2 regions of the Faecalibacterium intestinale genome follow, and region 1 is predicted to be linked to the other one. Evidence: riboswitches for the same ligand, from Rfam matches in the RefSeq annotation. Region 1 holds a riboswitch; the other holds the start of a gene.
What was found. A riboswitch is a leader RNA that binds a small molecule or an ion and turns the genes downstream of it on or off. The one in region 1 is predicted to bind FMN.
Positions count from the first base shown of each region.

Region 2: another riboswitch for FMN. It lies ahead of WMO20_RS06610 (ECF transporter S component); the one in region 1 lies ahead of ribD (bifunctional diaminohydroxyphosphoribosylaminopyrimidine deaminase/5-amino-6-(5-phosphoribosylamino)uracil reductase RibD).

Region 1 covers NZ_JBBMEN010000003.1:26,329-32,077, reverse strand. The annotation lists gene WMO20_RS03445 (low molecular weight protein-tyrosine-phosphatase) at 142-591, opposite strand; gene WMO20_RS03440 (winged helix-turn-helix domain-containing protein) at 588-1,004, opposite strand; gene ribH (6,7-dimethyl-8-ribityllumazine synthase) at 1,025-1,501, opposite strand; gene WMO20_RS03430 (bifunctional 3,4-dihydroxy-2-butanone-4-phosphate synthase/GTP cyclohydrolase II) at 1,523-2,719, opposite strand; gene WMO20_RS03425 (riboflavin synthase) at 2,732-3,373, opposite strand; gene ribD (bifunctional diaminohydroxyphosphoribosylaminopyrimidine deaminase/5-amino-6-(5-phosphoribosylamino)uracil reductase RibD) at 3,337-4,461, opposite strand; FMN riboswitch at 4,613-4,727, opposite strand.
Region 2 covers NZ_JBBMEN010000005.1:189,218-197,188, reverse strand. The annotation lists gene WMO20_RS06625 (alpha/beta hydrolase) at 48-986, shown strand; gene WMO20_RS06620 (MFS transporter) at 1,130-2,287, opposite strand; gene WMO20_RS06615 (mechanosensitive ion channel family protein) at 2,496-3,587, opposite strand; FMN riboswitch at 3,749-3,868, shown strand; gene WMO20_RS06610 (ECF transporter S component) at 4,010-4,609, shown strand; gene WMO20_RS06605 (MATE family efflux transporter) at 4,985-6,403, opposite strand; gene WMO20_RS06600 (phospho-N-acetylmuramoyl-pentapeptide-transferase) at 6,568-7,521, shown strand; gene WMO20_RS06595 (endonuclease domain-containing protein) at 7,585-7,962, opposite strand.

The DNA of each region.
Region 1 (5,749 bases):
GTAAAAATACAACGTAGCTGCCGCTTTTTGTTTCGTATAGAGATTTTATGCTGACAGGCAACTTCTCCTGTGGTTAAATCAATTTGTCGTTGGCAAGTGTCAAACACTCCTGATTTGGCATACGCCAAAATTTACGCCAATTTAGCGCAGTTCCTCAAGCAATGCCGTGCATCCTTCCAGTATATCCTGCCATGTGGCTTCAAAATCTCCCGTGAACCATGGGTCTGCTACTTCACGGGGATGATCTGTATGCGCCATCAGCAGCGAGACTTTATGCTGTGGGTCTCCGCCGACAAGCCGCAGGATGTCGCACAGATTACTTTCGTCCATGCCAATCAGATGATCATACCGTGCATAATCCAGCCGGGTCATCTGCCGGGCGGTCTTGCCGTTGCAGTCGATGCCATGTTCTGCCATCTTCTGCCGTGCAGGAGGATAGACCGGATTTCCGATTTCCCATGCACTGGTGGCGGCTGATGCGGTTTCAAATTGCTCGGATAGTCCTGCCTTGGACGTAAGGTCTTTCATCACATACTCCGCCATCGGGCTTCGGCAGATATTTCCGAGACAAATAAATAAGATCCTGGTCATGCCGGGTCGTTCTCCTTTTGGCTTACAAAAGCATAGCCGCCGTGGGTAGTGCGGATAAAGCTACCGCAGCCGGCCAGCTTCTTTCGCAGATTGGAAACGGTATTTGCCACGACCTTTAAGGTGTCGTCACAGTTTTGTCCCCACACAGCACGGAAAAGCTCTTCTTTTGAGAAGATTTGTCCTTCGTGGGAGGCAAGCATCAGCAGCAAATCGAACTCCAGTCGTGTAAGGGAGACTTTTCTGCCGTTACACGACACTTCGTGGGTCATTCCGTCCAGTGTAAGCCCCGGAAGAACCAACTTCTCCCATGAATCAATGGATATTTGCTCTGTCTCGATGTGCTCTCGTTCCAGAAGCATCCGGATCTTCTGCTCCAATTCCGGGTCAGGCTGTCGGGTCTTTATAACGATCATGGCAAACTCCTGCGTGTATTTTACTCTGCGGCGGTATCCATTTCCCGGAGCAGGTTTACCATCTCGATGGCACTGACTGCACAGTCATAGCCTTTATTACCTGCTTTGGTGCCTGCCCGCTCGATGGCCTGTTCGATGTTTTCGGTGGTCAGAACACCAAAGAGGACGGGAACCCCGCTTTCCAGCGAGACCGTGGCAATGCCTTTGGAAACCTCATTGCACACATAGTCGTAATGGCTGGTAGAACCGCGAATCACGGCACCAAGGCAGATCACAGCATCATACTTTCCGCTTTTTGCCATTTTAGAGGCAACCAGTGGGATCTCAAAAGCACCTGGAACCCATGCAACATGAATATCAGCGTCCTGCATATCGTGCCGGAGCAGACCATCCATTGCTCCGCTCAGAAGTTTGGACGTGATAAATTCGTTGAAGCGGGCAGCTACGATACCGACCTTGATGTTCTGAGAAACCAGCTTACCTTCAAATGTTTTCATTTTTAAATACCTCTTTCGTTGTTAATATTCCAGAAGATGCCCCATCCGTGCCTGCTTCGTTTTCAGGTAAAACAGGTCATACGGGGTCGCCGTCATCTGAATGGGTACGCGCTCGGAGATCTCCAGCCCAAACTCGGAGAGCTGATATACTTTGTCCGGGTTATTGGTAAGCAGGCGCAGGCTTTTTACGCCAAGTTCCCGGAGAATCTGTGCGCCGAGATAATACTCCCGTTCATCTCCATGGAACCCCAGAGCGAGATTGGCTTCCAGCGTATCCATGCCCTGCTCCTGAAGTTCATAGGCACGCAGCTTGTTGATCAGACCGATGCCTCGGCCTTCCTGCCGCATATAGAGCAGGATACCCCGGCCTTCTTTTTCGATCTGCGTCATGGCAGCGGCCAGCTGCTGGCCGCAGTCACAACGCAAAGAGCCAAATGTATCTCCTGTCAGGCATTCCGAGTGGACGCGGCACAGAATATCCTTTCCATCGCCAATGTCACCTTTTACCAGTGCAATGTGATGCTCTCCGTTCAGACGGCTCACAAAACCATAAGCTCTGAAGGTGCCATACTTGGTGGGCAGGTTCACTGCTGTCACCTGATCGACCAGTTTATCGTGACACTTGCGGTACTCCTGTAAATCACGGATGGTGATGAATTTGATCTGGAAACGCTCTGCCAGCTTTGCCAGTTCAGCGGTGCGCATCATCGTGCCATCCTCCCGCATGATCTCGCAGCACAGGCCGCATTCTTTCAGCCCTGCCAGACGGCACAGGTCAACGGTTGCTTCCGTGTGACCGTTGCGCTCCAACACACCGTTCTTTTTTGCCAGAAGGGGGAACATATGGCCCGGTCTGCGGAAATCTTCTGCTTTTGCGTGATCGTCCACACAAGCCATCGCCGTAATGGAACGCTCTGCGGCAGAAATGCCCGTAGAAGTAGAAACGTGGTCGATGGACACCGTAAATGCCGTTTCATGGTTGTCGGTGTTATACTGCACCATCTGCGGAAATTGCAGCTTCTGGACGAAAGCCTCGGACATCGGCATACAGATCAGACCTTTGCCGTGGGTCGCCATAAAGTTGATGTTTTCGGTGGTGGCAAATTCGGCAGCACAGATGAAGTCCCCCTCGTTTTCACGGTCGGGGTCATCCGTTACCAGAATGATTTTTCCTTGCTTCAGGTCTTGCAAAGCTTCGGGAATGGTATTGAAGTTCATCGTAAACTCTCCTTAAAAGCCGCAGCGCAGCAGCATTTCTTTTGTGAGCGTGTTTTGCTTCGGTGTTTCTGATGGAAGCAGCCTCTCGATATATTTTCCAACAACATCGGTTTCCAAATTGACAAAATCCCCTTTGTGCCGTTGGTTCAGGTTCGTCTGACGGACGGTGTGCGGTATCGTGGACACGGAAAAGCCCGTAGGTTCCACCGCAGCCACGGTCAGGCTGATACCGTCTATTGTGATAGAGCCTTTTTCAACGACATAGCGAAGGATCGCAGAATCTGCATGAATGGTGTACCAGATAGCCGTATCGTCTTTTCGGATATTAGCAATGCGTCCGACGCCATCCACATGGCCTGCTACGATGTGTCCGCCAAAACGTCCGTTGGCCGGCATGGCACGTTCCAGATTGACAGCACTTCCAACGGTGAGCTGTGCAAGTGCAGAGCGGTTCAAGGTCTCGTGCATGACATCCGCAGCAAAGCTATCCGGGAAGAGCTGCCTGACGGTCAGACAGATGCCGTTGACGGCGATGCTGTCACCGATCCTGGTTTCTTCCAGAACCATTTTTGCACGAACAGTCAGTACGGCAGAATGCTGTCCCCGATTGATGGATTTTATTGTTCCGACTTCTTCCACGATTCCGGTAAACACGGGTACTCCACCTCACTTTCGATCAGGAAATCTTTGCCAAGCTGTTCCAATCGGCTGTTCTTCAGGCGGAATGCAGCATCCGGAAGCGGGACACCTGCACCCTCAATGGGTGCTTTGGCATCCCTTCCTCCGAACAGCTTCGGGGCAATGTAAGCCTGTACCTGCTGCACGATGCCGCTTTCCAGTGCAGACCAGTTCAAGGTTCCGCCGCCTTCCAGCAGAATGCTGTCGATCTGCTCCTGCCCCAGCTGTTCCATCAGTTGCAGAAGATTCACATGACCGCAATGCGCTTCCAGACAAAGGATCCGGCACCCGGCCTGTTGATATGCCGCCTGCTTCTCCGGGTCGCTGCAGCAGGTCGCAAGAATGGTCGGAACCTGTTTGGCGGTCATGACCACCTGTGATTGCAGCGGTGTCCGCAAATGTGTATCACAGATGATCCGGACGGGATCACGGACACCCTCTATCCGGCAGGTCAGCAGCGGGTCATCTGCTAGGATGGTTCCGACTCCCACCATAATGCCGCGGAATCGGTGTCGCTGCCGTTGAACATGATTCCGGGCAATTTCCCCGGTGATCCATTTGGAAGCGCCTGTGTATGTGGCGATTTTTCCGTCCATCGTCATGGCGTATTTCATGGAAACGAAGGGGCGTTTTGTGGTGATATAGTGGAAGAACACCTTGTTCAGCGCATCGCATTCCTCTTGCAGAACATTTTCGGTCACATCTATGCCGTGTGCGCGCAGGATTGCAATTCCTTTTCCAGCCACCAGCGGATTCGGGTCAGCAGAACCCACGACCACCCGGTGAATGCCCGCGTCCAGAATCGCATCCACGCAGGGCGGCTGCTTTCCGTAATGGCAGCACGGCTCCAATGTCACATACAGGGTCGCTCCCTGCGGATCTTCGGTGCAGGATGCCAGCGCATTGCGCTCCGCATGAGCCTGACCGTATCTCTGGTGCCAGCCCTGTCCGATGATCCTGCCCTCTTTTGCGACCACGGCACCCACCATCGGGTTGGGAGATGTCCACCCGCAGCCCTTTTTTGCAAGCTGCAAAGCCAGACGCATATACTCTTTGTCGTTCATCGTGTTGCCTCCAAAAGAAAAAGCCCTGAACAAAAACGTTCAGGGCAAGCCGAAAAAACACAAGGGATCCTTGTGCAAAAAAGAAAGCTCCAGAATGCAAACGCATCCCAGAGCAGCCTCCACAAGCGCAGGACCGTACGGGTTCTGCGCTTGGTATCTTCTTTCATCCAGACTGTACTGTCGGCTTCGGAGTTTCACCGAATCATGCCTTACGGCTCGTGGGCTGTACCACCGGTAGGGAATCGCACCCTGCCCTGAAGATTTCTGATTCAATTACAGCGGCATTATAGCACGGCTCCTTTCGGATTGCAAGGGCATTCTGCAAACCGGGACGAAACCGGGATGAAGATGGTTTGAGGGTGGGAATGAAACTTTTTGGCTGTTGTTGCCTTGTCAAGAGGGCTGGTGCCGTCCAGCCCTCTCTCTTTTTGCCAAAGTTTTCCTCGCCTTTTCTTGCAAGCTGCCGAAAGTGACGCGTTCTCAAAAGTTTTTGTTGACACGGCTCGATTTTTGTGGTAACCTATCCCAACAATTGAATATAACATATTTTTACATATTCGTTCAGGCCCTGCGGGGCTGAACATCTTGGCTTTCAGCCGTTACATAACCGACTAGCATGACCTTCCGAAAAAGCGAAGGCATGTCCGGTCTGTTTTGTGACGGCTTTTTTGTTGCCGTTTTGCCCGTTGGACCTTGAAAACCGCATGACCGTCTGCATGGGATACCCGGCGATGACCCTGAGAAGGAGAGCCGGAAAACGCCGCCGGAAGGGGGCAGGAAATCCATGCAGAGAGAACGGCAGGACGTTGATTTCTCAGTTACGGAGTAAAGCGATGTAATCTGGAATCCACCAACAACATCGTCAACTCGTCCGGGCGGCGTGTCCGGGGCTTTGTGGGCATCGAGGCCCTTGTGCAGCCCGACCTCACCCCCAATAGCTGGCGGACATGACCCCCATAAAGGAGAATATGGGCGTTTTGCTGCGTACGTGCGTACGCGGCAGTCGGCTTTCTCTGTACGCACGTACGCAGCGATTGACCAAAAACGCACCATATAGGGGTGTTGGCGAAGTGTCAGGTTGACAATTTGCCAAAATCAGAGGGTCAAAATGACCCTCTGAAAAACCGGACGAGCTGTCCATACGGGACAGCTTGCCCGGTGCAGGAGTGCAGAGGACGCAGTCCTTTGCCCCAGTGATATGATGCTGTGCGACATATCCTACCGGATATTATCTGGCGCAAAATGGCGGCAGATCCAGCAGCTTCGCTGCTGCGTTCTCCCCGGAACG
Region 2 (7,971 bases), on a different contig from region 1:
TCTGAAAGATGTATAAGAAAACGATTGATTTAAAGGAGGAACTTTTTATGGCTACCAAATTCTCTCGTAAAACTTTTCTGAAAGCGGGTGCTGCTGGTCTTGGCATGATGGCACTTAATGTGTGCACCGCCAGTGCCGCTGCACCGCAGGAGGATGCCAACTGCTTGGATTTCCTGTTCAAAAAGCAGAAAACGCCCAAGACTACCTATGCGGGCACCCGCAAAACGCTGTTCTGGTACTCCGAGACACTGAAGCAGGACTGCAACTATTCGGTTTATCTGCCTGCCAGCTACGATGGAAATAACAAGGCACAGGCCTATCCGGTCATTTACCTGATGCACGGCGTAGGCGGCCATCAACTCAATATGATCGAGCGTTTCTCCACACCGGATATCCTCAACGATCTGATCGGAAGCGGGGAACTGCCCGAGTGCATTGCAGTGTTCATTGATGGTTACAACTCCTTTTATTACGATGGACCCGGCCTTGCCATGGAAACGGCCATCATCCATGATCTGATCCCGTTTATCGACAAAACTTACAACACGTTGGCCAGCAAGGAAGGCCGCATCATCGGCGGCATTTCCATGGGTGGTTATGGTGCAGCCCGCTTTGCAGTGAAATATCCGCAGATGTTCTCGGCGGCACTGATGATGTCCCCGGCAGTCTGGCGCAATAGTCAGGGCAATGCCTGCTCTTCGCTGCATCTGTTCAACAACTTTGACCAGGCAACCTGGGACGCAGAACATCCGGTAGCCTTCCTTGCTTCCTATACCGTTGCCAACAGCCCGGTAAAGTTCTATGCCATCCATGGCACTGAGGACACGGTGGTGCCCCCGGCTGATGTGGAAGCATTTGTCGAAAAACTGAGCCAGGTAGCAGAAGTGGAATATGTGCCCTATGAGGGCGGCATCCACGCTTGGACGACCTGGAAAGAAACCTGCCGCGAAGCGCTGAAATACGCCGGTAAAGTGCTGCAGGCATAAGGAGACGCCATTCTCCACATCTTTCGATCCCCGGGAAGTCCATAGAAACCAGAAAGGCCCGTGCTGCTCCAAACAGCGCGGGCCTTTCTGGTGTTGCTGTATACGAAAAAAAGAGAATGGCGGTTTTGAAAAAGGGTAAAAGCTCAGCAGCTGGTTTTGCGTACCAGCTGCCGGTGCATCAGCGCCATCAGCACTAGAAATACCAGCAGATAGAAGGGGAATAGCGCCGGGGTGATGTTATTGGCAAGCACGCCGAACAGCGGCGGCATGGCAAGATTGCCCACATAGGCGCTGCTCATCTGGATGCCGATGACGGCCTGAGAATTCTGTGCGCCGAAGTGCGCCGGGGTGGAGTGGATGACGCTGGGGTAGATGGGCGCACAGCCCAGCCCTACCAGCACAAGCCCGGCCAGCGCAAAGACCTGAGCACCGGGCAGCAGCAGGGCGGCAATGCCCACGCCCAGCACTGCAAACCCCAGACGGATCATCTGATCGTCGCTCAGTTTCAAGGTCAAAAAGCCGCAGACGCCCCGCCCCACCGTGATGCCGATATAGAACAGGCTGGCAAAGCTGGCAGCCGTCTGGGCGGGCACCTGCCGCACAAGGGTCAGGTAGCTGCTGGCCCAAAGCCCGGCGGTGGTCTCCAGTGCGCAGTAACAGAAAAAGCAGAGCATCACTTCCTTCGCGCCCGGCAGCGCGAACACCTGCGGCAGGGTCAGCGCCTTGGGCGCGGTGCCGTCCGGGGCGGCGTCGGGGCGTTTATGCCACAGGGGCAGGCTGCAAAAAAGCACGGCAGAAAGTGCGATCTGGAACAGGGCGATGTACCGGTAGCCGCTGTTCCAGCCCAGCCCGCCGGAAAGCGCCGCGCCCATCACCACAGGGCCGATGGTGGTGCCTACGCCCCACATACAGTGCAGCCAGCTCATGTGGCGGCTCTGGTAATGCAGAGCAACGTAGTTGTTCAGGGCGGCATCCACGCTGCCCGCGCCCAAGCCGTAGGGGACAGCCCACAGACAGAGCATCCAGAACCGGCCGGAGATCGAAAAGCCGAACAGCGCCGCAGCGGTCATGCCCACGCTGAGGGCGGTCACCCTGCCCGTGCCCAGCGCCCGGGTGAGCCGGTCGCTGTTCAGGCTGGAAACGATGGTGCCCAGCGAGATGATCATGGACAGGATGCCCGCGTAGGAGAAGGGGACGCCCAGCTGAGGGTACATGGTGGGCCATGCAGACCCCAGCAGGGAATCCGGCAGGCCAAGGCTGATAAAGGCTAAGTAAATAATGGGCAGCAAAAGCTGTGTCATAGGAAGCGTTCCTCCACAGATGATTTGATGGCGTGCTCCGCAGTGTATGCGGGTGCGCTATAAGAATAACATGACCGGACGGGAAATCATAGGGCAAAAGCGCCTGCTTTTTACAACAAAACCGGCGCACTTTGATTTGACCCGTGAAAATGCGTTTGCCGCGGCCTATAGGCCGCGGCAAACATGAAATATAAACAGAGTTCCGCTTTTAGTGTTCGCTGTTCTTTTCCAGATACACGGTGGTGGAGGGGAAGGCGAAGTCCACGCCGTTTTTCTGCATCACGTCCATCAGGTCAAGGTTCAAATCGTTCTGCATCTGCAAAAAGCGGGTCATGTCGGCGGTGCGCAGGTAGGCGGACACCAGCAGGTCGATGCTGGAAGCGCCGAAGCCGCTCAGCTTGACCAGCACCGAGTCCTCGTAGGTGTAGGGGCTGGCCTTGAGCATGGCGGTCAGGTCTGCCATCAGCTGCTCCAGCTGAGGACGGGAGGTATCGTAGGTGACCCCGAGGGTGAAGCGGTACAGCCGCTTGTTGCGCAAGGTGCCGTTGTTGACGGTGGCAGAGCTGACCGTGCTGTTGGTCAGGATGTACACCGAGTTATCCAGTGCGCGGACCTTGGTGGAGCGGAAGTTGATGTCCACCACCTCGCCGGAAACATCGCCCACGGTGATCCAGTCACCGATGGAAAAGGGCCGGTCCAGCAGGATGACCAGCCCGCTGAACAGATTTTTGGCGCTGTCCTGCGCCGCCAGAGAGATGGTCAGACCGACAAGACCCGCACTGGCTACGATGCTGCCCACCGGCAGGCCGGTCTCCTGTGCCATGGTCATAACGCCCAATACCACGATGAAAACTTTGTACAGCTTGTTCAGCAGGGTGGTCAGGGTGCGGTTGGCGCGCACCTCCTCGCCGCAGTTTGCCAGCAAAAGGTCGGTAAGGTCGGCGGCGGCGTACAGTCCCTGACACACAAAAAAGGTGGCGGCCAGCTCAAAGACTGTGAGCAGAAATTTGCTCACGCCGCTGATTGCCCACGGCAGGCTGGCAGCTGCGGCATAGATGAACGCCGCAAGGGTGAGCCGCTGCAGCGGCACGGCAAAGCTGCGCAGCAGAATGGGCGTACCCGCCAGCCGCCAGCTGCGGCGCAGCAGGGCAGGGCACACCCGGCGGGACAAAAGCTGCCGCGCCAGCCAGCCAAGCACCAGCAGCAGCGCCGCGCACACCACCCGGGCGGCAAAGGCTGCCCAGCCTTCCAGCAGCAGCGAGCCCAGCTCAAAACCAAGGTTACGGATCGAGAAAATCATGGAAAACCTCCTGTGTTTTTTCACAACGCATATTATGATAGCATACTCTGCCGCCCGGGGCAAGGAAAGAACGGTGAAAACACACTTTGATAAAAAATGCGCAAACTTTTCGAAAAGGGGCTTGACAGCGCCGCAGTACCGCGCTATACTCTTGGTCAGAAAGTTCGTTTCAGGGCGGGGTGCAATTCCCCACTGGCGGTAAAGTCCGCGACCACCCGCAAGGGTGCTGACCCGGTGCAACTCCGGGACCAACGGTATAGTCCGGATGCAAGAAACGGCAGGCAAATTGCGTCTGTGCGCCCTGTTGCAGTTTTTGGTTGCAGCAGGGCGTTTTTTGGTTTGTCTTTCCGGTTCGATCCAGCGCGAAAAGGGCTTTCCGAACAAATTTGAACGGGGCGTACACCCCGGGGAGGACAACTACCATGAAAAAGAATACCACCCACAACCTGACCGTTGCCGCCATGCTCAGCGCGGTCGCCTTTATCCTGATGTTCATTGAGTTCCCGCTGCCGATGCTCATCCCGTCCTTCGTCAAGATGGACTTCTCCGACCTGCCCGCCCTGCTGGGTGCCTTTGCACTGGGCCCGGTGTACGGCGTGGTCATCAGCTTTATGAAGAACCTGCTGCACATCATCATCAAGGGCACCTCCACCGCCTGCGTGGGCGAGCTGTGCAACTTTATGCTGGGCGCGGTGTTCTCCGCTGTGGCGGGCTTTGTCTACAAGCGCCATAAGAGCCGCAAGACCGCCATTCTGGGCGCTATCGCCGGTGCAGCCGCCATGGCGGTGTTCAGCGTGCCCTCCAACTACTTCATCACCTACCCGGCCTATGTGCAGTTCTACCATATGCCGCTGGAAGCCATTCTGGGGATGTATCAGGCTATCCTGCCCTCTGCCGACAGCCTGATCAAGTGCCTTGTGATCTTTAATATGCCCTTCACGCTGGTCAAGGGTCTGCTGGACGCCGTGCTGTGCCTGCTGATCTATAAGCCCCTGTCTCCCATCCTGCACGGCCGCAAGTAAGCTGCTGAAACAAGAGAGCCGGAAAGTCTGCGGACTTTCCGGCTTTTTCTCTGTTTGGAGGGAATAGCTGCCGAAGAAACTCCCCCAGTCTCGCTGCGCTCGACAGCCCCCTCTGAGATGGGGCTCCTGGCATAGCGATGATGTTTCCGGCTAAAGTGTACAGTTTGCGGATGCGTCAGGTGTTTGCGGACATTCTAGCTCTCTTTCTTTAGAGGGCTCGCCCTCTCAGTCACCTGCGGTGACAGCTCTCCCAAAGGGAGAGCCTTTGGCAGTCCACGCAAAGTTCATCTCTTTGCCAAGGCCTCTCCCTTTGGGAGAGGTGGATGCGAACGCAGTGAGCAGACGGAGAGGGCGAGGACGCTGACAAGGTGCTTTTTACGCCAGCGCGCCCTTATCCAGCCATCTGCCCCGCGCCATGCGCAGCAAAAACAGTACGCCGCGGGTGCAAAGTTCGGCGCACATGGCTGCCCATACGCCCACCAGCCCAAAGCGGGGAGCCAGCAGAACAGCCAAGGTCAGCCGCACGCCCCACATACTGATAAGGTTCAGCACAAAGCAGCCGGTGCTGTCGCCCGCGCCCTGCATGGAGCCGCTGGCCACGATGCTTGCCCCGAACATGGGCTCGGCAAAGGCTTCGATGCGCAGCACCCGTGCGCCCAGCGCAATAACGGCGGCATCGGCGGTGAAGATGCCCATCAGCTGCGGGGCAAACACATACAGCCCCACGCCGGTAAGCGCCATGATGCCCATGCCCATGGCGGTGCACAGCCATGCAAAGCGCTTTGCCATGTCCCGGCGGTTTGCGCCCACGGCCTGTCCCACCAGCGCAAGGGCGGCGTCCTGAATGCCGTAGCCCGCCATGTAGCACAGGCTCTCGGCGCTGACCCCCAGACTGTTGGCGGCAATGGCGGTAGTGCCCAACCCGGACACGATGCGCACCAGCAGCACCTGTGCCGAGGACAGGGCAGCGCGCTCTGCCGCCAGCGGTGCGCCCACCTTCCATACGTTGTGCAGGCAGGCGCGGGTAATGTGCCAAGAGCCGGGCTTGCGGATGCACAGTGGGCCGTCCCGCAGCAGCAGAACGCCCAGCGCCAGCGTGCCGCCCACGGCGTTGGCAAGCGCCGTGCCCAGTGCTGCGCCCGGTACGCCCCAGCCCAGACCCCAGACCGTGAGGTTCTGGCCGAATACCGTCATCTCCCGGGTGGGGTTGATGAGGAAAAAGTTAAAGATGATGTCCAGCACGCAGGTGAACACGCTGATCAGGCCGGGGGTCAGGGCATCGCCGGTGGAGCGCAGCATGGCGGCATAGGTGCCCATAGCCATGACAAAGGGCAGGGAAGCCGACCAGATGGCAAAATACGCCGAAGCATTTGCCTGCAGTGCCGCGTCTGCGCCCAGCCACCCGGGCAGAAACCGGCTGATGCCCACGCCGAAGGCGGCAGCGGCAAGCCCTACCACCAGATTGAACAGCATGGACTGCCGCAGCACGCCCCGGGCGTCCTGCTGGCGGTCTGCGCCCAGATACTGCGCCACCTGAATGGAAAACGCCATGCACAGCCCCGCCAGCATCCCGTGCAGCAGCCATGTGCTGGAGCTGACGATGCCGATGGAAGCGGTGGCGGCGGCGCCGATATGCCCCACCATGGCGGCGTCGATGTACTCCATGGCGGTAACTACGATCTGCTGCAAAATGGAAGGGATGCTCAGCGTCAGCGCCACCTGTGCAGTGTGGCGCAGCGGCACCTGCTCGCCCTGCCGCATCCGGGCAGAGAGCTGCTCAAGGGTAATGGACATGGGACCTCCTGCGTTGTGGGTGAAAATACAGACTAACATACTATTATAAAGAGCGGCGGGAGAAAAGTCAATCCGCAGCGAATTTTGCCGCCGGGATTGATTTTTGGGCAAGGGCGTGATACACTCACAAAGGACTATACAGAAAGAAAGAGGAATGTTATCTTATGATCCAAATGCTTACCTCTGTCATCGGGCAGCGGGGCGTGGATGCCATGGCATTTTTGCTGGCGTTCGCCCTGACCGCCCTGACGGATTCCATTTTCCGCGATAAACTGCCCCACGACCATGGCCGCGCCTTTGCGGTGAACGGCGAACTTTCCAAAGGCAAGGCGCGCGGCTCCGGATTGATCTTTGTGCTGTGCATCGCGCTGGTGTCGCTGGCGTTTCTGCCCTTCACCACCGAATATGTGGTGTATAATGTGCTGCTGATCGCTTCCATGCTCTCCGGCTATCTGGACGATGCCGCCGAGACTGCTTGGAACGAGTACAAAAAGGGCATCATCGATTTTGTCATTGCGGTGCTGGCGGGCGTCACCTACCTGAACTTCAACGGCTGCGGGGTGCACTTTTTGCAGTGGAGTTTCACGCTGCCCTACGCGGTGTACCTGCTGCTCATTGTTATCCTGATCTGGGCAAGCATCAACGTGGTCAACTGCACCGACGGTGTGGACGGCCTTTCCGCCAGTCTGGCAGTGGTGACCATTGGCACCTACCTGCTGGCCTATAAGACCGAGCTGGGTACCTACGCCACCGCCGGTGTGGTGTTCATCGGTGCGCTGCTGGCCTACCTGTGGCTCAACGCCAAGCCCTCCAGCCTGCTGATGGGCGACGCCGGCAGCCGCGCCATGGGCTTTTTCATCGCCATGCTGTCGCTCAAGTGCGGTCATCCGTTTGCCTTTTTGCTTGCCGCCATTGTGTTCATCGCAGACGGCAGCTTGGGCATTCTGAAGATCAGCCTGAAGCGTTTTCTGCACATCTGGATCCTGAAAAACACCCTGACCCCTCTACACGACCATGTGCGCAAGCGCAAGGGCTGGAGCGACGAGCAGGTGGTAGCCCGCTGGCTCATTCTGCAGTGCGTGGCCTCGGCTCTGCTGCTGCTCCTTGTGCGGGGGTAAACAGCACGCTATAAAACCAAAGAACAACACCCTCAGACCTTTGCGCCTGAGGGTGTTGTTTTGTTATTCATCCGTAGAAAGCTGATCTATCCGTTCTTTGACGGCTAGATCGATCGCCGTGCAAACGCCCTGAAAATTGCGCTCGACATCCAAGTTTGAAAAGCGCAAAACCTTTACACCATACTGTTCCAGAACAGCCGCACGCTCTTTATCGTAGATAAGCCCCTGTTCATCGTAATGCTGAGAGCCGTCCAGCTCGACCACCAATCTGGCGGCATGGCAGTAGAAGTCGGCGATAAAATAGTCGATCGTTTTTTGCCGCTGAAACCGAATAGGATAATTACGCAAAAAACCAAACCAAAGATGTTGCTCTTGCTTTGTGGCTCTTTTGCGCAGTTCTTTTGCGCGTGGAATGATTTTTCCCTGATATGGCAAAGACATAGATAAACT